Pyxidicoccus trucidator: one gene and its partner. The protein of the gene in region 2 binds, or shares a complex with, the protein of the main gene of each other region. Links are inferred from orthologs where the notes say so. Each region holds a gene or a part of one and is shown on either strand. Other genes may lie near its edges.

Evidence for each region.
Region 1: the proteins of secA (region 2) and secY are in contact, whole or in part, in a crystal structure (PDB 3DIN), measured with the Thermotoga maritima proteins. The link is inferred for Pyxidicoccus trucidator from one-to-one orthologs. Residues at the interface, in WP_004082002.1 of Thermotoga maritima: Glu261, Ala262, Arg263, Lys300, Ala301, Arg302, Thr303, Ile304, Ile305, Leu323, Tyr324, Asp325, Pro326, Val329, Ser330, Tyr333, Ile336, Lys340, Phe345, Val349, Glu363, Phe364, Tyr374, Ser375, Gly376, Gly377, Glu393, Ile395, Thr482, Ser483; in WP_004081795.1 of Thermotoga maritima: Glu108, Gly109, Glu110, Glu111, Ala236, Glu237, Arg238, Arg239, Ile240, Thr241, Ile242, Gln243, Tyr244, Ala245, Arg246, Arg247, Val248, Thr249, Gly250, Arg251, Arg252, Val253, Tyr254, Gly256, Ala257, Ser258, Thr259, Tyr260, Leu261, Pro262.

Annotation. Positions count from the first base shown.
Region 1 is NZ_JAAIXZ010000037.1:2,620-12,947, forward strand. What follows is about bases 7,266-10,143. They hold secY (preprotein translocase subunit SecY), read left to right. Parts: upstream 7,266-7,970; coding sequence 7,971-9,317; downstream 9,318-10,143. Other genes in these bases: rpmD (50S ribosomal protein L30), read left to right, coding at 7,266-7,296; rplO (50S ribosomal protein L15), read left to right, coding at 7,310-7,837; G4D85_RS47855 (adenylate kinase), read left to right, coding at 9,480-10,127. In the rest of the region: rplB (50S ribosomal protein L2), read left to right, coding at 1-398; rpsS (30S ribosomal protein S19), read left to right, coding at 413-700; rplV (50S ribosomal protein L22), read left to right, coding at 736-1,083; rpsC (30S ribosomal protein S3), read left to right, coding at 1,125-1,787; rplP (50S ribosomal protein L16), read left to right, coding at 1,854-2,273; rpmC (50S ribosomal protein L29), read left to right, coding at 2,319-2,537; rpsQ (30S ribosomal protein S17), read left to right, coding at 2,619-2,945; rplN (50S ribosomal protein L14), read left to right, coding at 3,012-3,380; rplX (50S ribosomal protein L24), read left to right, coding at 3,423-3,758; rplE (50S ribosomal protein L5), read left to right, coding at 3,939-4,592; G4D85_RS47815 (type Z 30S ribosomal protein S14), read left to right, coding at 4,611-4,796; rpsH (30S ribosomal protein S8), read left to right, coding at 4,986-5,384; rplF (50S ribosomal protein L6), read left to right, coding at 5,449-6,015; rplR (50S ribosomal protein L18), read left to right, coding at 6,124-6,480; rpsE (30S ribosomal protein S5), read left to right, coding at 6,503-7,024; more of rpmD, read left to right, coding at 7,027-7,265; map (type I methionyl aminopeptidase), read left to right, coding at 10,222-10,328. UniProt on the Escherichia coli protein: The central subunit of the protein translocation channel SecYEG. Consists of two halves formed by TMs 1-5 and 6-10.
Region 2 is NZ_JAAIXZ010000005.1:108,630-119,413, forward strand. What follows is about bases 3,436-6,769. They hold secA (preprotein translocase subunit SecA), read left to right. Parts: upstream 3,436-3,737; coding sequence 3,738-6,569; downstream 6,570-6,769. Also shown: G4D85_RS16310 (Stp1/IreP family PP2C-type Ser/Thr phosphatase), read left to right, coding at 1-302; G4D85_RS16315 (M23 family metallopeptidase), read left to right, coding at 526-1,443; G4D85_RS16320 (GGDEF domain-containing protein), read right to left, coding at 1,497-2,201; 23S rRNA (cytidine(2498)-2'-O)-methyltransferase RlmM, read right to left, coding at 2,245-3,267; rpsB (30S ribosomal protein S2), read left to right, coding at 6,952-7,947; tsf (translation elongation factor Ts), read left to right, coding at 8,102-8,755; pyrH (UMP kinase), read left to right, coding at 8,965-9,717; frr (ribosome recycling factor), read left to right, coding at 9,763-10,320; G4D85_RS16355 (diguanylate cyclase), read left to right, coding at 10,320-10,784. UniProt on the Escherichia coli protein: Required for protein export, interacts with the SecYEG preprotein conducting channel.

The DNA of each region.
Region 1 (10,328 bases), on a different replicon or contig from region 2:
GCCGTGGCGCCCAGGTCATCCGCTCCGCCGGAACCTCGGGGCAGCTGATGGCGAAGGAGGGCCGCTACGCGCAGGTGCGTATGCCTTCCGGCACCGTCCGCATGGTCCTCATCGAGTGCCGCGCCACCGTTGGCCAGGTGGGCAACATCGAGCACGAGATCATCCGCATCGGCAAGGCGGGTAAGAGCCGCTGGCTGGGCATTCGTCCCACCGTCCGTGGTCTGGCGATGAACCCGGTCGACCACCCGCACGGCGGTGGCGAAGGCAAGTCCGGTCAGGGTAATCCGCATCCGGTGTCGCCGTGGGGCAAGAAGACCAAGGGCCTCACCACGCGCACCAACAAGCGCACTGACAAGTTCATCGTGAGCGGCCGCCGCCAGGGCGCGCGCAGCCAGTAAGAGGATCGCAAGTCATGGCTCGTTCGATCAAGAAGGGTCCGTTCGTCGATGATTTCCTCGTGAAGAAGATCGAGGACATGATCAAGACGAACAAGAAGACGGTCGTGAAGACGTGGTCGCGGCGCTCCACCATTCTTCCGGAGTTCGTCGGTCACACCTTCGCGGTGCACAACGGGAAGAAGTTCATCCCGGTGTTCGTCACGGAGAACATGGTGGGCCACAAGCTCGGCGAGTTCGCCCCGACGCGTACGTTCGGCGGTCACTCGGCGGAGAAGAAGGTCGCCAAGGCCCCGGGCAAGTAGCCTGGTGCATTGCCTGAGAGCCTGAGGAGAAGACCATGGAGTCGACTGCACATCTGCGTTTCCTGCGCATGAGCCCCCGCAAGATTTCCACCGTTGCGGCGCTCATCCGGGGCAAGCCTGTCGAGGCGGCCCTCAACATCCTGAAGTTCACCAAGCGCGCCGCGGCCAAGCCGGTGGAGACGCTCATCAAGAGCGCCGTGGCCAACGCGACGGACAAGTCCAAGGGGCAGGTCGACGTGGATACCCTCTACGTCAAGACCATCTCCGTGGATCAGGGTCCCACCCAGCGCCGCTTCATGCCGCGCGCCATGGGCCGGGCGACCCCCATCAAGAAGAAGACCGCCCATATCCATCTGGTGCTGGCCGAGGCCAAGAAGAAGTAGGACCCGTCGGGCCCCGCCCGGAACGTTCAAGGAGATTCACGTTGGGACAGAAAGTTCATCCGATCGGGTTCCGGCTTGGCGTCATCAAGACCTGGGACTCCAAGTGGTTCGAGCACAAGAACTACGCGCAGTGGCTCCATGAGGACATCCGCATCCGCGAGTTCGTGAAGAAGTCGCTGAACCACGCGGGCGTGTCCAAGGTGGAGATCGAGCGCGCGGCGAACAAGGTGAAGGTCAACGTCCACACCGCGCGGCCGGGCATCGTCATCGGCAAGCGTGGCGCGGGCATCGAGACGGTGAAGAAGGACCTGCAGCAGTTCACCAAGAACGAGGTCTTCCTCAACATCGTCGAGGTCCGCAAGGCCGAGACTGACGCCCAGCTCGTGGCGGAGAACATCGCCACGCAGCTCGAGCGCCGCATCGCCTTCCGCCGCGCCATGAAGAAGGCCCTGCAGACGGCGATGAAGTTCGGCGCCAAGGGCATTCGCGTGGCCTGCTCGGGCCGTCTCGGTGGCGCGGAGATGGCGCGCTACGAGTGGTACCGCGAGGGTCGCGTGCCCCTGCACACCCTGCGTGCGGACATCGACTACGGCTTCGCCGAGGCCAAGACGACCTACGGCAAGATTGGTTGCAAGGTCTGGGTCTGCAAGGGCGAGGTCCTCCCGGGCAAGGGCGGCCAGGCCCCGATGCCCTCCAACCGGTAATCTTCCCACCCGCGCCGGACGTGCCCGTGAGGGTCGTCCGGGGCAGGGCGGCCAAGGACAGCGACGATGCTTCAGCCTGCTCGTACCAAGTACCGCAAGATGCACAAGGGCCGCACCCCGGGCGCCGCTCACCGTGGCAGCGACATGACGTACGGTGAGTACGGCCTGGTCAGCCTCCAGCCGGGGTGGATCACCTCCCGGCAGATCGAGGCGGCTCGTATCGCGATGACGCGCCACGTGAAGCGTGGCGGCAAGATCTGGATTCGTATCTTCCCGGACAAGCCCATCACCAAGAAGCCCGCCGAGACTCGAATGGGTACCGGTAAGGGCGGCGTGGAGTACTACGTCGCGGTGGTGAAGCCCGGCCGTATCCTCTACGAGATGGAGGGTATGACGCGCGAAGTGGCCACCGGGGCGCTGAAGCTGGCGCAGGCGAAGCTGCCCGTGCTCACGAAGATCGTGACGCGCGCGGACCTGAGCCTCTAGGCATACAGCGGCGGGGGTCGGCCTCTGGTCGGCTCCCGCGCGCATGTGGAGACTGCAATGGCGACTGCGAAGGAACTGAAGGAACTGTCCGCGGAGGACCTGCAGCGGCGCGCGACTGAGCTGCGCGACACGCTGTTCCAGGACCAGCTGAAGCGGCGTACGGGCTCGCTGGACAGCCCGGCCGAGCGCACCCAGCACCGCCGCGACCTGGCTCGCGTGCTGACCGTCATGACCCAGAAGGTCAAGGCGGCCAAGCAGGGCTGAGAAGTCAAACCTCCAAGCGCGCTCGTGTGGTAGTGAGCGCGCGCGGCCATCCGGGGCCAACCCCCGGGTGCATGAGAGACAGTGAGACCGAAGATGGCTGAAGCGACCGAGACGCCCACTCCCGAGACCTCCACCCGCGGCCGTCCCAAGACGCGCGTGGGGATTGTCACCTCCAACAAGATGCAGAAGACGGTCGTGGTCACCGTCCAGCGCCGTGCTCCCCACCCGAAGTACGGGAAGATCATGAGCCTGCGCGAGAAGTACAAGGCGCACGTCGAGGACCACGACTATCCGAAGAAGATCACCATCAACGAGGGTGATCGGGTCCGGATCGCCGAGACCAAGCCCGCCTCGAAGGACAAGCGGTGGCGGGTGGTCGAGGTGCTGGAGAAGAGCAAGAACGTCTAGCACGCACGCCTCTCCGCGCGGCCGTGAGGCGGCGCGGGGCGGTCCCCGGCGACAGGAGATTCCCAGATGATTCAGATGACGAGCGTGCTCGACGTTGCCGACAACTCGGGCGCGAAGAAGGTGTTCTGCATCAAGGTGCTCGGCGGTTCGAAGCGCAAGTACGCGTCCATCGGCGACGTCATCGTCGTGTCGATTCGCGAGGCGCTGCCCAACTCGAAGGTGAAGAAGGGTGACGTGGCCAAGGCCGTCATCGTCCGCACCAAGCGCGAGGTGGGTCGTCCCGACGGCAGCTACATCAAGTTCGACGGCAACTCCGCGGTCCTCATCAACAAGGACATGGAGCCCATTGGTACGCGCATCTTCGGGCCGGTGGCCCGTGAGCTCCGCGCCCGCAAGTTCATGAAGATCATCTCGCTGGCGCCCGAAGTCCTCTAGAGGACCGCAGGCCGGACGGCGAGCAGCCAGGGAGAGGTAGCCATGCAGAAGCTGAAGGTAGGAGACACGGTCCAGGTCATGGCCGGGGCCGAGGCCTCCGAGAAGAACCCGGCGACCAAGCGCGGCAAGATCCTGAAGATCGATCGCGAGGCAGAACGCGTGACGGTCGAAGGACTGCGCCTGGTGAAGCGGCACATGAAGAAGACGCCGCAGAGCCCGGAAGGTGGCATTGTCGAGAAGCCCGGCACCATCGCCCTGGCCAATGTCCAGGTGGTGTGCGCCAAGTGCGACAAGCCGACGCGAGTCGGCTTCCGTACCGAGGGTGAGGAAGGGAAGAAGAAGCGGTTCTGCAAGAACTGCGACGCCCTCATTGACTAGGTGACCGCCTTGGTGCATGTATGCGCGCCCTTCGCCCTCCCGGGTGGGAGGGAAGGTGGGCGTGCAGGCATGGAGGGCCCGTGGAGCATTCGGGGCCCTCGCGGTGTTTCCAGGTTCCATACGAAGGACTGATCGGGCGCGCTGGGTCCACGACGGCGCTCCGAAGCAGAGGACAGGACGATGGCTGACGAGAAGAAGCCCGAGCAGAAGGAAAAGAAGGTCAAGCGGGGCAAGAAGGAAGAGGCCAAGAAGGTTGGCTTCGCGGCGAACATCGAGGAAGGCCTCGAGTCCAAGCCGGCCCGCATGAAGGTCCGCTTCTTCAAGGAGGGCGTGCCCGCTCTCATGAAGGAGCTGAACCTGAAGAACCCGATGCAGGTGCCCCGGCTGGAGAAGATCGTCGTCAACATGGGTCTGGGCGAGGCGCTCGCCAACAACAAGATCCTGGAGTCGGCGGTGGACCAGCTCGCGGCGATCACCGGCCAGAAGCCGATCGTCACGCGCGCCCGCAAGTCCATCGCGAACTTCAAGCTGCGCCAGGGCCAGGCCATCGGCACCGCCGTCACCCTGCGTGGCGCGCGCATGTACGAGTTCATGGACCGCCTCATCACCGTGGCGCTCCCGCGCGTGCGTGACTTCAAGGGCGTGTCCCCCAAGGCTTTCGACGGGAAGGGCAACTACACGCTCGGTGTCCGCGAGCAGATCATCTTCCCTGAGATCAACTACGACCAGATCGAGAAGGTGAAGGGGCTCAACATCAGCTTCGTCACCACGGCCAAGAACGATGAGCAGGGGCTGGCGCTGATGCGTCACTTCGGCATGCCGTTCCGCCAGTAGCCAAGGACACCCAGAAACATGGCCAAGCTCTCCAAGATTGCCCAGGCAAAGCGCAAGCCGAAGTTCGCCGTGCGCCAGTACAACCGCTGCCCGCTCTGCGGCCGGCCCCGTGCGTTCCTGCGCAAGTTCAAGATGTGCCGTATCTGCCTCCGCAACCGCGCCCTGCGCGGTGAGATTACCGGCGTCACCAAGTCGTCCTGGTAGTCGGAAGGGCAGGGCGCCTGGTAGGCCCGAAAGGGCAGGCAGGCGCCCAGGGCGCGCTCCTCACCGAGCGTGTCCAGGAAGTTCCGCTGTACGGAAGTGGCAGTCGCCGCGAACCCCCGGGATGGGCCCGGCAGGCGTGGCGGTTGCGAACGCGGCTCCCTGACGGGCGCCGCCTCGGAAGGTATCTTCATGCCGGTCAATGATCCCGTCGGCGACATGCTGACCCGCCTGCGCAACGCTTCGCGTGCGCGGCACGACAAGGTTGTCATCCCCCACTCGAAGCTCAAGCTTGAGGTCATCAAGGTCCTCAAGGACGAGGGCTACATCGGGGAGTTCACCGTCCACGAGCTCGCGCCGCAGAACGAGATCACCGTGCAGCTGAAGTACGGTCCGGACCGTGCGCCGGCCATCACCGGCATCCGCCGCGTGTCGAAGCCGGGTCTGCGCCGCTACGTGGCGGTTCGCGAGATTCCCCAGGTGCTGGGTGGTCTGGGCGTCTGCATTCTCTCCACCTCGCGCGGCATCATGGTGGACTCCGAGGCTCGCAAGCAGAAGGTCGGCGGCGAGCTGCTCTGCACCGTCTACTAGCCAGCCGCCCCGGAGTGGCGCCCCGCGAGGGAGCGCCCCCAGGGCAGACAGGACCGAGGCAACCATGAGTCGGATTGGAAAACTGGCAATCAAGCTCGGCGACAAGACGAAGGCCAACGTCGCCGGCCAGCAGGTGAACTTCGAGGGCCCCAAGGGCAAGCTGTCGGTGAAGCTGCCCGCCCGGGTCAAGGTGGAGATCAAGGACGGTCAGGTGACGGTCGCGCGTGAGGATGACTCGCGCGAGGCCCGCAGCCTGCACGGCCTGACGCGCACCATCCTCGCCAACGCCGCCAAGGGCGTGTCCACGGGCTTCGAGAAGAAGCTGGACATCCGCGGCGTCGGTTTCCGCGCCGAGGTGAAGGGCAAGGCCATCCACTTCTCCCTGGGCTACTCGCACCCGGTGGTGTTCAACCTGCCCGAGGGCGTGACGGCCGAGGTCGACAAGGCTTCCCGCACCGAGGACAGCCTGCCCACCGTGGGCCTGACGCTGCGCTCTGCGGACAAGGAAGTGCTGGGTGCCACGGCGGTGAACATCCGCTCGCTGCGCCCGCCCGAGCCCTATAAGGGCAAGGGCATCAAGTACTCCGAGGAGCGCATCCGTCGCAAGGAGGGCAAGACCGGAACGACCTAGTCGTCCCGTCTGTCCTGAGTGTTCCATACCCCGCCGGGCCGAAGAGGCCTGGCGGCATCATCCGGTGGCGGAAGGCCGCATCGCCGCCGGACGGACAAGGAAGCAGCCATGGCAAGCAAGATCGAGCAGCGCCTCAAGAGGAAGACCCGCATCCGCAAGAAGCTGTCGGGCACGACAGAGCGGCCGCGGCTTACCGTCTACAAGAGCCTCAAGCACATCTACGCCCAGGTGGTGGACGACACCACGGGACGCACCCTCGCGTACGCTTCGTCGCTGTCCAAGGACCTGAAGGGTCAGGACGAGGGCGACAAGAAGGCGGACGCGAAGCGCGTGGGCGCCCTGATTGCGCAGAAGTGCAAGGCTGCCAACGTCGAGGCGGTGGTGTTCGACCGCAACGGCTTCCCCTATCACGGGCGCATCGCCGCCGTGGCCGACGCCGCGCGCGAGGCCGGTCTGAAGTTCTAAGACTTCGAAAGGAATCCCCCAAGTGGCAACTCCGATCAATCCGAACGATCTGGACCTCACCGACCGCGTGGTGAACATCAACCGCGTGGCCAAGGTCGTGAAGGGCGGCCGTCGTTTCTCGTTCGCCGCCCTGGTGGTGGTGGGGGACGGCGCCGGACACGTAGGCGTCGGCCTGGGCAAGGCCAACGAGGTCCCCGAGGCCATCCGCAAGGGTGGCGAGAACGCGAAGAAGAACCTGTTCCGGGTTCCGCTGATGGGTCACACCATCCCGCACGAGGTGCTCGGGCACTTCGGCGCCGGCTGGGTGCTCCTGAAGCCGGCCAGCCAGGGTACGGGCGTCATCGCCGGCGGCGCGGTTCGCGCGGTGCTGGAGGCGGCGGGCATCCGCAACATCCTGACCAAGAGCCAGGGCTCGCGGAATCCCCACAACGTGCTGAAGGCCACGGTGGCGGGCCTGAAGATGCTGCGCAGCGCGGAGCAGGTGTCGCGGCTGCGTGGCAAGGACGTCGAGGCGACGAAGCTCGCCGGCGAGCAGAGGACCTAACCATGGCGCTCAAGGTCAAGCTGGTGAAGAGCTTTTCGGGGTCGTCCGGCGAGATGCTGGACACCATCCGTGGGCTGGGCCTGAAGAAGTTTGGCGAGGAGCGGCTCCTGAAGGACACCCCGTCCGTTCGCGGCATGGTGTTCAAGGTGAAGCACCTGGTGAGCCTGGAGACGGTTGCCGATGAGGCGCCGGCCCCCAAGCGTCGCAAGCCGCGCAAGGTCGCTCTGAAGGAGCGGACCCGCGCGTACCAGGCCAAGCAGGGCAAGGCCTGAGAGGATTGAGACGATGAGCACTCTGCACGATCTGAAGCGTCCGTCGCGCTCGTGGCACCGCAAGAAGCGCGTGGGCCGCGGCCAGGGTAGCGGCCTTGGCAAGACGGCCGGCCGCGGTGGCAAGGGCCAGAAGGCCCGCAGCGGCAACATGCGGTTTGAAGGCTTCGAGGGTGGCCAGAGCCCCCTGCAGCGCCGTCTGCCGAAGTTCGGCTTCAACTCGCCCAACCGCACCGTGTACGCGGTGGTGAACCTGGCGGACGTCGAGGCGCACTTCGACGCTGGCGCCACGGTGGACGAGGCCTCGCTGAAGCAGGTGGGCCTGGTCAAGGGCCGCTATGACGGCGTGAAGCTGCTGGCCCAGGGCGGGCTGACCAAGAAGGTCACCGTTCGCGTCCACAAGGCCTCCGAGGCGGCGAAGTCCGCCGTCCAGCAGGCGGGCGGCGCCGTCGAGGAGCTGCCGCTGATGGCCCACAAGCCGGAAGCGGCCGCCAAGGCGCACTCTGGTAAGGGCGTCAAGGCGCCCCGGCAGCCCAAGGCCTAGCGTGTCGGGCGCGCATCACTTGTCGGTGGTGCGCGCCTTTTCGCTTGTGTAGGCTTCTGCGCCCCTTTCCCGTCCGTGGAACAGGGGCGTTTTGTCGTCCTGGCAGAACCCTCACGAAGAGGATGGCTACCCCGTGGCTCTGAACGCCTTCGCCAACGTCTTCCGTATCGCGGAGCTGCGCAGTCGTCTTGCGTACACGCTCCTGCTGCTGGGCGTCTATCGCCTCGGCATCTTCATCAACACGCCGGGCGTGGACCGCGCGGCGATGAACGCGTTCATGGACGCCCAGAAGCAATCGGGCGGTCTCGTGTCGCTGTTCAATCTCTTTTCCGGCGGCGCGCTGGAGCAGATGTCCATCTTCGGTCTGGGCATCATGCCGTACGTCAGCGCCTCCATCATCATGCAGCTGCTGGCGGTGGTGGTGCCCAGTCTTGAGCGACTGCAGAAGGAGGGCGCCGGCGGGCGGCAGAAGATCAACCAGTATACCCGCTACTTCACCATCGTCCTGTCCGTCGTCCAGGGCATCGGCATCTCCCGGTGGCTGGCGTCGCTCGGCCGCTCCGATGGCGGGCAGAGCGGGTTTACCCAGGTGGTCGTTCCCAACGACAGCGTCTGGTTCACCTTCATGACGGTCATCAGCCTGACGGCCGGCACCGCCTTCATCATGTGGCTGGGTGAGCGCATCACCGAGCGCGGCATCGGCAACGGCATCTCGCTCATCATCTTCGCGGGCATCGTCGCCGGCTTGCTCCCGGGCGCCAAGACGCTGCTGGACCTGACGCGCCAGGAGGTCATCGCCGTCGCCGAGGTGCTGGCGCTGGTGGCCTTCATGCTGCTCATCGTCGGCGCGGTGGTCTACGTCGAGCGGGGCATGAGGCGCATCCCCATCCAGTACGCCAAGCGGATGGCGGGGCGGCGGATGTTCGCGGGGCAGGCCACGTACTTCCCGATGAAGGTGAACACCTCGGGCGTGATTCCGCCCATCTTCGCCGGCGCGGTGCTGTCCTTCCCGGCCACGCTGGGTACCTGGTTCCCGTTCCTCCAGGACTTCCAGCGCGCCATCGAAGGCAACCTGTGGATCTACAACGGGCTGTTCGTCCTCATGGTCATCTTCTTCGCGTACTTCTACACGGCGCTGACGTTCCGGCCGGATGACGTGGCGGACAACATCAAGAAGCAGGGCGGCTACATCCCCGGCATCCGTCCGGGCCGCCAGACCGCGGAGTTCATCGAGCGGACGCTCAACCGGCTCACGTTCGGTGGGGCCATCTACCTGGCCGTCATCTGCGTGATTCCTTCCGTCATCAGCGGCCTGCTGGGGGTGCAGTTCACCTTCGGCGGCACGGCGCTGCTGATTGTCGTGGGTGTGGCGCTGGACACGGTGCAGCAGATTGAAGGCCACCTCATCAGCCGCAACTACGAGGGCTTCGCGGGTCCGCGCGGTCCGCGCATCCGCGGCCGGGTGCGCGTGGCGGCCTGAGTCACAAGGCTTGCGTTCCGGGCGCCTCTCCCCGTCGCGGGGAGGGGCGCCTCGTCGTTCCAGGGCAATGTCGTTCAAGGGTATTCGGTGGTGCACACGGGGGGCGCTCGGAGGTTTGTGGCCGATGACTTCCGTGCCTTCCTTCGGAGCTGAGAGGAGCACATGAACCTGATCCTGTTGGGGCCGCCGAACGCGGGGAAGGGTACCCAGTCGAAGAAGCTGTACGGGGACTTCCACATCCCGCAGATCTCCACCGGTGACATCCTCCGCAAGGCAGTGGCGGACGGGACGGAGCTGGGGAAGGTCGCGGGCCCGCTGATGGCCGCGGGCCAGTACGTGCCGGATGACGTCGTCATCGGCATTGTCGAGGAGCGCCTGAAGCAGCCGGACGTGGCCAAGGGCTTCGTGCTGGACGGCTTCCCGCGCACTCCCGGCCAGGCGGAGGCGCTGGACAAGATGCTGGCGCGGCTGGGCAAGAAGCTCGACGCCGTCATCTCGCTGGAGGTGCCGCACGCCAAGCTGGTGGAGCGCGGCTCGGGGCGGCGGGTATGCCCCGTCGATGGCAGCGTCTACCACGTCTACCAGAGCCCCCCGAAGCGGGCGGGTTACTGCGACAAGTGCAACACGGGGCTCGTCCAGCGGCCGGACGACATGCCGGACGTCATCGAGAAGCGCCTGCAGAAGTACGACGCCGAGACGGCGCCGCTGAAGGCCTTCTACGAGAAGAAGGGCGTGCTCAAGAGCGTGGACGGTGTGGGCTCGCCAGAGGGCATCTACGAGGAGATCAAGGCCGCCGCGGGGAAGGGCTGAGCGGAGGCCGGGCGGGCGGGGAGGGCGCGCTTGCGGCGCCTGGCCCCGCTGGCCACCCGTTCCCTGGAGGCCCGGGTGGCCCCGGGACGCGTGAATGAGCGAGCCAGGCATCAAGAGCCGGGACGAGATTGCCCTGATGCGGCAGGCGGGGCGCATCGTCTGCGAGGTCCTGGACGCGCTCGAGCAGGCCGTGGCGCCTGG
Region 2 (10,784 bases):
TCAAGGCCGGGATGATTACCCCCGAGGAGGCCAAGCACTCCCGCTACAAGAACATCATCACCCGCTCCGTCGGCTTCGAGGAGGAGGTGCAGGTGGACGTCATGGGGCTGGTGTCGGAGCCCGGCGACGTCTTCCTCCTCTGCTCGGACGGCCTGGCCAACATGCTCGAGGACCGCGAAATCCACGAGGCGGTGGTCAGGTCGCGGACGCTCGACGAGGTGCCCAAGCACCTCATCGACCTGGCCAACGAGCGGGGCGGGGACGACAACATCACCGTCATCGTGGTGCGCGTGGAAGCCTGAGGACGCCGCACTGCGACGGGAAGTGGTCTCGGACCCTCCCCATGGGTCTGTTGTCCTTGATACTCTTTAAGTAAGAATGGTATCTGCCCCAACGTTTCCAGCGGCGGCGAAATGCCGCTGGCCGACGTCGGTGGGCTGGGGAGTGGCGGGGGAGATGTAGCGCGAGAGCGAGCGACTTAGCTTGTCGCGCCAGAAGTCCCACGCAAAGCAGGGGAGCGGTCCCGTGGCGAAAAAGTCCTTCACACTGATGGTGATCCCGGACCACGACGCTCCGGTGAAGCGGTACACCATCCAACGGTCCTTCCTCATGCAGGTGGGGATGGGGCTGATGTTGGTGGTGGGACTGTCCGCCGGGGCGAGCATCCACTACTTCCAGGTGGCCGCCGACGCGTCGGAGAACCGCATCCTCCGCGAGGAGAACCTGACGCTCCGCTCGCAGCTCAAGTCGGTGCGCGAGCGCATCGAGCACATTGGCTCCACGCTGGACCGGGTGGAGCGATTCGACCAGAAGCTCCGCGCCATCACCCTGCTGTCGGACCCGCAGCGCAACCTGGCCATGGGCCCCACGGAGCCCGAGGCGGGCACCACGGCGCCCACCACCGACACCCAATTCACTCAGCTCACCACCACGGAGACGCCCAAGGCGCTCCTGGGGCGGCTGGACAGGCTGAGCGCCGAGGCCACCCGCCAGGAGCAGAGCCTCCAGGAGCTGCAGGCGTACTTCCAGGACCAGAAGTCGCTGCTGGCCTCCACGCCGTCCGTCTGGCCCGCGCGCGGCTGGGTGACGAGTGACTTCGGCTCGCGTCTGGACCCGTACACCGCCGACCGCGTCATGCACGCCGGCATCGACATCGCTGCGCCGCACGGGAAGGAAATCTACTCCCCGTCGGACGGCACGGTGGTCTTCGCGGGCCTCGAGGGCGGCTACGGCAACGTGCTCGTCATCGACCACGGCTACGGCATCAAGACGCGCTACGGCCACTTGGCGAAGATGCTGGTGAAGGCCGGCGACCGGGTGAAGCGTGGAGCGCTCATCGCCGCGGTGGGCAACACCGGCCGCTCCACCGGACCGCACCTCCACTATGAGGTCCGCGTCAACGGCATCCCGCAGAACCCGCGCAAGTTCATCCTCGAGGAGTAGCGAGGGCTTTCGCTCCGGCGCTTGAGCCTCGGGCTCGCGCCGGAGTGTGTCGCCTACAGCGTGCCGGGCCCGGGGACGAAGCCGTCCAGCCGCAGGCGCCGACGCTGCAGCCCGCTCGCGCGCCCGGTGCGCACCATGACGTGGGTGCGCTCCAGCTCGGCCCACACCAGCGGCCCCAGCACCTGCCAGTGCGAGGGCGCGTCCACCGTCAGCTCCAGCAGGCTCACCGTCCACGTCGGCACGTCCGCGTCGGGAGTGCCCTCGGGCAGCACACGGCGCACGTCGCGGGCCAGCCGCTCGCGTGTAGAGGCGTCCAGGTCCTCGCTCACGGTGAGCTGAGAGGTGGGCACCAGCAGCGCGGCGAGGCAGTCCGGGTGCAGGCGGAGCACCTTCGCCCCCGGGTACTGCGCGGCCAGGGACTCGGCCGTGGCGCGCAGCACCGCGTCCCCGGTGGGGAAGCCGAAGCGGGCGTTGACGTGAATCATCCCCTGCACGTCGGCGATGACGGCGCCCACGCGCCACCCGTCATGGTGGGCGTGCGTGGACAAGTCGTACTCCTCCTTGAGGAGGCTGCCCTGGGTGAGGGCGGGGACCTGGAGGGCCCCCGTCTTCGCGTCCGGGTGGCCCCGACGGGCCTGCTCGGCCTGGAGGAGCACCTCCACGGCGGCCTGCACGGGCGCCTCCCGGTGGCGCTGCAGCACCCACGGGTGGAGGGCGATGAGGGCGGTGGCGGTGGCGTCGTCGAGCGGGTAGGGCATCTTTCCCCTTGTGTAGCGCGTCGCGGGGCCCGGCGCAGGCGCTTCACTTCATGCGGTGGGCCGTCACCGTCACCTCGTCCCGGTCATGGTAGAGCTGCCGGACGACGAGGCCCTCCCAGCCTCCCTCCTTCGTCAGTGTCTGGCGCACGCGCAGCAGCATCGGGTTCTTGTCCTTCATCGGCAGCTTGATGTTGGCCACCAGCTGCCGGGCCCAGCCCTTGCGGCCCCACTTCGCCAGCAGCTGCGCCACCTCCAGCGGGCGCCACGCCATGTCGCAGAAGAGCCAGTCCACCGGCTCCTCGGGTGCGTAGGCGAAGGCGCTCTCCTGCACGTGCGTCACGCGGCGGTTGGCGGCCAGCTCGGGCATGAGCTTCGCCGGGTCCACCGCCACCACCCTCGCCCCACGCGCCACCAGCCGCTGCGTCCACCCGCCCGGCGCCGCGCCCAGGTCCACGCAGACGTCTCCGCGCCCGGGCTCGAAGGCCAGCCCGTCCAGCGCCTCCTCCAGCTTCATGGCCGCGCGCGAGGGAGACTCGCCCGCGCGCTTCATGCGCCGCCGCCCGCCCGCCGCCAGCGACAGCGCCTCGCTCGCCGGCACCGTGCCCACCACCGTCACCCCGTCCGGTGCCACGCACAGCCCCACCAGCACGGCCCCCGCCTCGCGCGCCCGCTGCGCGTCGTCCACCAGCCGCTCCGAGGGGAGTCGCGCGCGCACGGCCGCCTCCAGCGCCTCCGCGGGCGCCGTCAGCGTGTTGCCGCGCGGCGTGTCCGGGGTGAAGGCCTGCACCACCCAGGGCGCCCGGCCGGCGAGGGCCCGGACAGTCCTGGCCGCGGCCTCGGCGATGTCGTCAGGCGTGCTCGCCGTCAGGGAGACGGCCACCCGGTAGCCCGCCCGGGCGAAGGCGGGAGCCAGGCCGCCAACGGCCTCGCTCTCCACCAGCGCTTCGCCCAGCAGGCGGGGATGGGCGCCCGCCCACTCCAGCTCCTCGTAGAGGTGGGGCTCGAAGCCCGCACGGCAGGTCCACAGCCAGTGCCCCGGCCGGGCGGCCAGCGTCTGTGCGGGGATGGGTGGGACGCGGGCCCGGGGTGGGACCCGGGGAGCAGGCGGCGCGGCGTGTGCAGGCGGGCCACCCGACACGGCGGTGCTCTGGGGGCCTCGGGAAGACGGGCCCTGGGGGCCTCGGGAAGACGGGCCCTGGGGGCCTCGGGAAGACGGGCCCTGGGGGGACCGGGAGGCGGTGCCCTGGGTGCCCCGGGGGGCAGGTCCCTGACGTCCCCTGGGCGGAGCGGAGCGGCCGGGCCGGCGGGAGGGTTGCTTCGCGGAGGGGCGGCCCGCTCCGCGGCGTTGATTTCGTGTGGGGGACATTGCGTGTGCTCGGTTCCGCTTTACTGTGAGCCGCTGCGTGTACGGCGACCGGCCAAGTGGAAGTTTCGGGGGTCGCTCGTGGTTTTCAACCGGTTCTCCCTTACACCTCCTGGGATTTCCCTTCACTCGCCGCCGTCCTTCGAGGATTCTCCGGCGAGAGAGTCGACCGAATGATCGAATGGACGCTGAAGAAACTCATCGGGACCAAGAATGAGCGCGAGCTCAAGAAGGCCCATGGGAAGGTAGGCCGGGTCAACGAGCTGGAGACCCGGATGCGGGCCCTCAAGGACGAGGACTTCGTCTCGGAGACGGCCCGGATGCGGCAGGAGGTGCAGAACGGCCGCTCGCTGGACGACCTGCTGTTCGAGGCCTTCGCCCTCACCCGCGAGGCGGCGCGCCGTGTCATCGGCCAGCGCCACTACGACGTGCAGCTCATCGGCGGCATGTTCCTCCACCAGGGCTGCATCGCGGAGATGCGCACCGGTGAAGGCAAGACGCTGACCGCGACGCTGCCCACGTACCTCAACGCGCTGTCCGGCCGTGGCGTGCACGTGGTGACGGTGAACGACTACCTCGCCCGCCGCGACGCGGAGTGGATGGGGCGCGTCTACCGCTTCCTGGGCATGACCACCGGCTGTGTCCTCCATGAGCTGACGGACAAGCAGCGGCAGGAGGCGTACCGCTCGGACATCACCTACGGGCAGAACAACGAGTTCGGCTTCGACTACCTGCGCGACAACATGAAGTTCCGCCTGCAGGACTACGTCCAGCGCGAGCTGAACTACGCGATTGTCGACGAGGTGGACTCCATCCTCATCGACGAGGCCCGCACCCCGCTCATCATCTCCGGGCCCACCGAGGACAGCACCGACAAGTACTACCGGGTGGACCAGGTCATCCCCGGGATGGTGCCGGACCAGGACTACACCCTGGACGAGAAGCACCGCGCCGTGTCCCTCACGGACGACGGCATCGAGAAGCTCCAGAAGCGGCTGAGCGTGGGCAACCTGTACGACCCGGGCGAAATCGAGACGCTCCACCACGTCGAGCAGGCCCTGCGCGCGCACACGCTCTACAAGCGCGACAAGGACTACGTCGTGAAGGACGGCGAGGTCGTCATCGTCGACGAGTTCACCGGCCGGCAGATGCCGGGACGCCGCTGGTCCGACGGCCTCCACCAGGCCATTGAGGCCAAGGAGGGCGTGAAGATCGAGAACGAGAACCAGACGCTGGCGACCATCTCGTTCCAGAACTACTTCCGCATGTACTCCAAGCTGTCCGGCATGACGGGCACCGCGGACACCGAGGCGGAGGAGTTCGCGAAGATCTACAACCTGGACGTCCGCGTCATCCCCACCAACCGCAACAACGTCCGCAAGGACCTGCAGGACGTGGTCTACAAGACGGAGCGGGAGAAGTTCGAGGCGGTGGCGGAGCAGATCGCCGAGCTGCACAAGAACGGGCAGCCGGTGCTGGTGGGCACGGTGTCCATCGCGAAGAGCGAGGTGGTGGGCAACTTCCTCAAGAAGCGCGGCATCCCCCACAACGTCCTCAACGCCAAGCAGCACTCGCGCGAGGCGGACATCGTCGCGCAGGCGGGCCGCAAGGGCGCCGTCACCATCTCCACCAACATGGCCGGCCGTGGCACGGACATCCTCCTGGGCGGCAACGCCGAGGTGCTCGCCAAGGCGTCCATGGGGCCGCCGCCGGAGCCTCCCACCCAGGCGCCCGTGGACGGGCAGCCCCTGGATTTGACGGGCTACCAGCAGGCGCTGGCGGACTGGGAGAAGCAGCTCGCCGACGCGAAGGTGAAGCTGGAGGAGCAGACGAAGAAGGAGCGCGAGGAGGTGATGGCGGCCGGCGGCCTGTTCATCATCGGCACCGAGCGCCACGAGTCGCGCCGCGTGGACAACCAGCTGCGTGGCCGCGCCGGCCGCCAGGGTGACCCGGGCGCCAGCCGCTTCTTCCTGTCGCTCGAGGACGACCTGATGCGCATCTTCGGGTCCGAGCGCATCCAGGGCCTGATGGAGCGGCTGGGCATGGAGGAGGGCGAGGTCATCGAGCACGTGTGGCTGTCGCGGGCCATCGAGGGCGCCCAGAAGCGCGTCGAGGGCCACAACTTCGACATCCGCAAGAACCTGCTCGAGTACGACGACGTGATGAACCAGCAGCGCCGCACCATCTACAAGCTGCGCCGGCAGGTGCTGGCCGCGGGTGCGGGCGTCCCCCTGATTGAGTACACGGAGGACCCCAAGACGCGCGTGAAGTCCCGCTCCGAGCGCACGGTGAGCTGGGCGGACTTCAAGGAGCTCATCCTGGACTCCATGGAGGACGTCATCGTGTCCCTCACGGACACGTACGCGCCCACCAAGGGCGTGGACGGCTGGGACATGGCGGCGCTCACCCAGGGCGTGAAGGAGACCTTCGGCCTGGAGATGGGCTTCGAGGGCGTGGGCAGCCGCGAGGAGCTCCAGGAGCACATCTACAAGGCGGCGGAGAAGGTCTTCCAGGCGCGCGAGGAGGAGTTCGGCGAGAACTTCATGCGCTTCCTCCAGTACAACTACCTGGCGACCATCGACCGGCTCTGGAAGGACCACCTGCTGGCCATGGACCACCTGCGCCAGGGCATCGGCCTGCGCGGCTACGGCCAGAAGGACCCGAAGCAGGAGTACAAGAAGGAGGGCTACCAGGGCTTCATCCAGATGCTCTCCGCCATCAAGGCGCAGTTCGTCACCCAGCTCATGCACGTGCAGCCCCGCTCCGCGACGAGCGCCGCGGAGGAGGCCGCCCGCATCCAGCGCCAGCTCGCCCAGCAGCAGAAGCGGGCGGTGGAGGGGCGCGGCACGGCGGACGGCAAGCTGGACGAGGCCTCTGTCGCCGCCACGGCCCGGCCTCAGGCCGCGAAGTCCGACAAGCCCGCCGTGGGCCGCAACGACCCCTGCCCGTGCGGCAGCGGCCGGAAGTACAAGAAGTGCCACGGCGCCGCGGAGGCCAGCGTCTAGGCGCTCGCTTCCCTACACGGCCAGCAGGCAGGACGCCGGCGCGGCGCCACTCCCTCCGAGGGGGCGGCGGTCGCGCCGGTGGTCCTTTCGGGGCAGGGCAGGGGCCTGGACGTCAGCCGGGCGGGCACGGCCCGTCCGTGCCTGGACGGGGGGCGCCGTGAAGCTTGCGCCGCCCGGAAGGGTTCTGTTAAGGACCCCCCGCCCCTGGGTATGGGGTCGGGGGTATTACACCCCTGGTAGCAGGCAGCACCCACTACACACACGCTCGTGCCGGTCGCCGGTGCTTCCGTGAGTGGGGGGCCCTCTTCGGAGGGGACTCCCTCCCGGTTGTCACGACTGGAGCTTGGCGAGCGTGGCGGAAACCAACCGGAGAGAGACTCACATGGAAACGCAGGACACGCAGACGCAGGGCCAGGCGATGGCCGCAGCCAGCGGCATCACGATGCGGCAGCTCCTGGAGGCCGGTGTTCACTTCGGCCACCAGACGAAGCGCTGGAACCCGAAGATGAAGCCCTACATCTTCGGCGCGCGTAACGGCATCTACATCATCGACCTGCAGAAGACGGTGACGATGGCCCGTTCCGCGTTCCGCTTCGTGGCGGACATCACGGCGCGGGGCGGCTCGGTGCTCTTCGTGGGCACCAAGAAGCAGGCGCAGGACGTCATCCGCGAGGAGGCCGCGCGCGCCGGTCAGTTCTTCGTCACCAGCCGCTGGCTGGGTGGCACGCTGACCAACTTCAAGACCATCAAGCAGGGCATCGACCGCCTGAAGACGCTGGAGAAGATGGCCGAGGACGGCACCTTCGACCGGCTTCCGAAGAAGGAAGTCGCCCAGCTCGAGCGTGAGCGCGAGAAGCTGGAGAAGAACCTGGGCGGCGTGAAGGAGATGTCGAAGCTGCCCCGCTGCGTCTTCGTCATCGACCCGAAGAAGGAGCACATCGCCATCCACGAGGCGAGCCGCCTGGGCATCCCCGTGATTGGCCTGGTGGACACCAACTGCGACCCGGACGGCATCGACTTCGTCATCCCGGGCAACGACGACGCCATCCGCTCCATCAAGCTCTTCACCTCGAAGATCGCCGAGGCGTGCCTCGAGGGTGCGGCGCGCTACCGCGCGTCCGGCGCCGCCGAGCGCGACGAGCAGGAGGAGCGTGAGGGCCGTGACGACCGCGGTGACCGCCGTGACGACCGCCGGGGCCCGCGCCGCGGCGACCGCCGTGACGACCGCGGTGGCCGTGGTGGTGACCGTGGCGGCGACCGCGGTGGCGACCGCCGGGGTCCGCTCGTGGAGATGAAGGGCGCCCCCGTCGCCGCCGAGCAGCCGGCCGCCGAGCAGCCGGCCGCCGAGGCGGGCGGCGAGACGCCGGCGGCCGAGTAGCCGCCCCCTCCCTCACGTCGGTTTCAAGGCGGCCGGGTGGCGCAGCTGCGACCCGGCCGCCCCTGTTTCCTGTGTACCGCAGTACCCCTTTTTCAAACCCCGATGCTCCGCCCGGCGCGCCGCGCCCTCGTAGTGGTGGAGGCTGGAGACGAACATGGCTGAGGTCAGCGCCCAGATGGTGAAGGAGCTCCGCGAGAAGACCGGCGCGGGCATGATGGACTGCAAGAAGGCGCTCGCCGAGAGCGCCGGGGACTTCACGAAGGCCGAGGAGTGGCTGCGCAAGAAGGGCATCTCCCGCGCCGCCTCCAAGGGTGACCGCGTCGCGGCCGAGGGCATCATCGGCACCTACGTCCACGGTGGCCGCATCGGCGTCATCGTCGAGGTCAACTGCGAGACGGACTTCGTCGCCCGCAACCCGGACTTCCAGGACCTGGTGAAGGACGTGGCCATGCAGGTCGCCGCGACCAACCCCAAGTACGTCCGCCGCGAGGAGGTTCCTACCGAGAACCTCGACAAGGAGCGCGAAATCGAGCGCGAGCTGCTCAAGCAGCAGGGCAAGCCCGAGGCGATGCTGGACAAGATCCTCGTCGGGAAGATGGAGAAGTTCTACGAGCGCGTGTGCCTCGTGGACATGCCCTGGGTGAAGGACGACAAGAAGAAGGTCGGGGAGATGGTCACCGAGCGCGCCGCGAAGATTGGCGAGAAGGTCGCCATCCGCCGCTTCACCCGCTTCGAGGTGGGTGAGGGCATCGAGAAGAAGAAGGACGACCTCGCCGCCGAGGTCGCCAAGACGCTGGGCCAGGCGTAGTCCTCCCCCGCGCCCCCTTCCGGGGCGCCAGGGTGGAACGCCGGTAGACAGGGCCGCGCGCACGGGACTCCCCCAGGGGGAACCGGGCGGCGCGGCCCTCGTCTTTGCGGGCGGCCCCCCGCCCGTGCGACCGACAGCGGACGATAGAAGCCCTCCAGGCCGACACTGGCGTTGATCGGGCGCGGGACGGGGGATAGAAGCGGTCGCGCATGTCCTCCGACACGAAGAGCCCTCTCCGTTACAAGCGCATCCTCCTCAAGCTCTCGGGCGAGGCCCTGATGGGCGAAGGGAAGTACGGCATCCACCCGCCCACCCTGCTCGCCATCGCCGAGGAGGTCATCGAGGTGTCGAAGGCCGGCGTGGAGGTGGCCCTCGTCATTGGCGGCGGCAACATCTTCCGCGGCGTGGCGGGCGCCACCGAGGGCATGGACCGCGCCAGCGCGGACTACATGGGCATGCTGGCCACCTGCATCAACTCCATGGCGATGCAGGACGCGCTGGAGAAGAAGGGCGTGCACACGCGGGTGCTGTCCGCCATCAAGATGGAGCAGATCGCCGAGCCCTACATCCGCCGCCGCGCGGTGCGTCATCTGGAGAAGGGCCGCATCGTCATCTTCGCCGCGGGCACCGGCAACCCGTACTTCACCACGGACACCGCCGCCTCCCTGCGCGCCATGGAGATCAACGCGCAGGTCATCCTGAAGGCGACGAAGGTGGACGGCATCTACAACGCGGACCCGAAGAAGGAGCCCACCGCGCGCCGCTACAAGACGCTGACGTACATGGACGTGCTGCGGCAGAACCTCAACGTGATGGACTCCACGGCCATCTCGCTGTGCATGGACAACAAGCTGCCCCTCATCGTCTTCGACCTGACCGTGCCTGGGAACATCCGCCGCGCGGTGCTCGGCACTGAGGACATTGGTACGCTGGTGGGTGGGACGGAAACGGCCTGGGCCTAGCGCCCGGAGCCCCCGCCGCCGGAAATCACTCAAGGAGAGACCGCAATGAGTGGAGACGTCGTCGCCGAACTGAAGACCCGCATCGACAAGTCGCTCGAGGACTTGAAGAGGGAGCTGACGAAGGTCCGCACCGGGCGGGCCAGCATCTCCATCCTGGATGGCATCCGGGTGGACTACTACGGCACCCCCACGCCGCTGTCCGGCGTGGCCAGCGTCAACGCCCCGGAGCCCCGGCTCATCACCATCAAGCCGTGGGAGAAGACCGTCCTCAAGGAGATCGAGAAGGCGCTCCGCGAGGCGAACCTGGGCATCAACCCGATGAACGACGGGGAGATGATCCGCCTGCCCTTCCCGCCGCTCACCGAGGAGCGCCGCAAGGACATCGCCAAGCAGGTGAAGACGAAGGGTGAGGACCACAAGGTCGCCATCCGCAACGTCCGCCGCGACGCCAACGAGGCGCTCAAGGTCCAGCTCAAGGACAAGAAGATCACCGAGGACGACCACAAGCGCATCACCGAGGTCGTCCAGAAGCAGACCGACGCGGGCATTGCCCAGGTGGATGACATCGTGAAGAAGAAGGAGAAGGAGGTCATGGAGGTTTGATGGCCCTCGTTCTCCTGGCCGAGCCCTCCGTGCCGGTGGCGGGCGCGCTGCGTCGCTACCTGGAAGGCGCCGGCCACGAGGTGCTCTCGGTGAGCAGCGCGGATGAAGCGCTGCGCGCCGGCAGGGCACGTCCACCCGCCCTGGTGCTGGCCGCCGGGACGGGGACGCTGGACGGTGAGGCGCTGTGCCGCGAATTCCGCGCACAGGGCGTCACCGTCCCGATGCTGCTGCTGTACCCGCCGCAGGAGGACTACGCGGACGAGCGCGCCACCGAGGCGGGCGCGGACGGGTGCCTGGTGGGGCCCCTCAAGCGCGCCAACGTGCTGACCTGCGTGGCGCTGCTGCTGCAACGCGAGGAGGCCCGGCGGGGGGCGGCGGCGAGCGCGGCCTACGATGGCTCCGTTCGCGCCATCTCCACCGGCTCCCCCGGCGCCAACCTGGGGCTGACGCCGGGCCCGTATCCC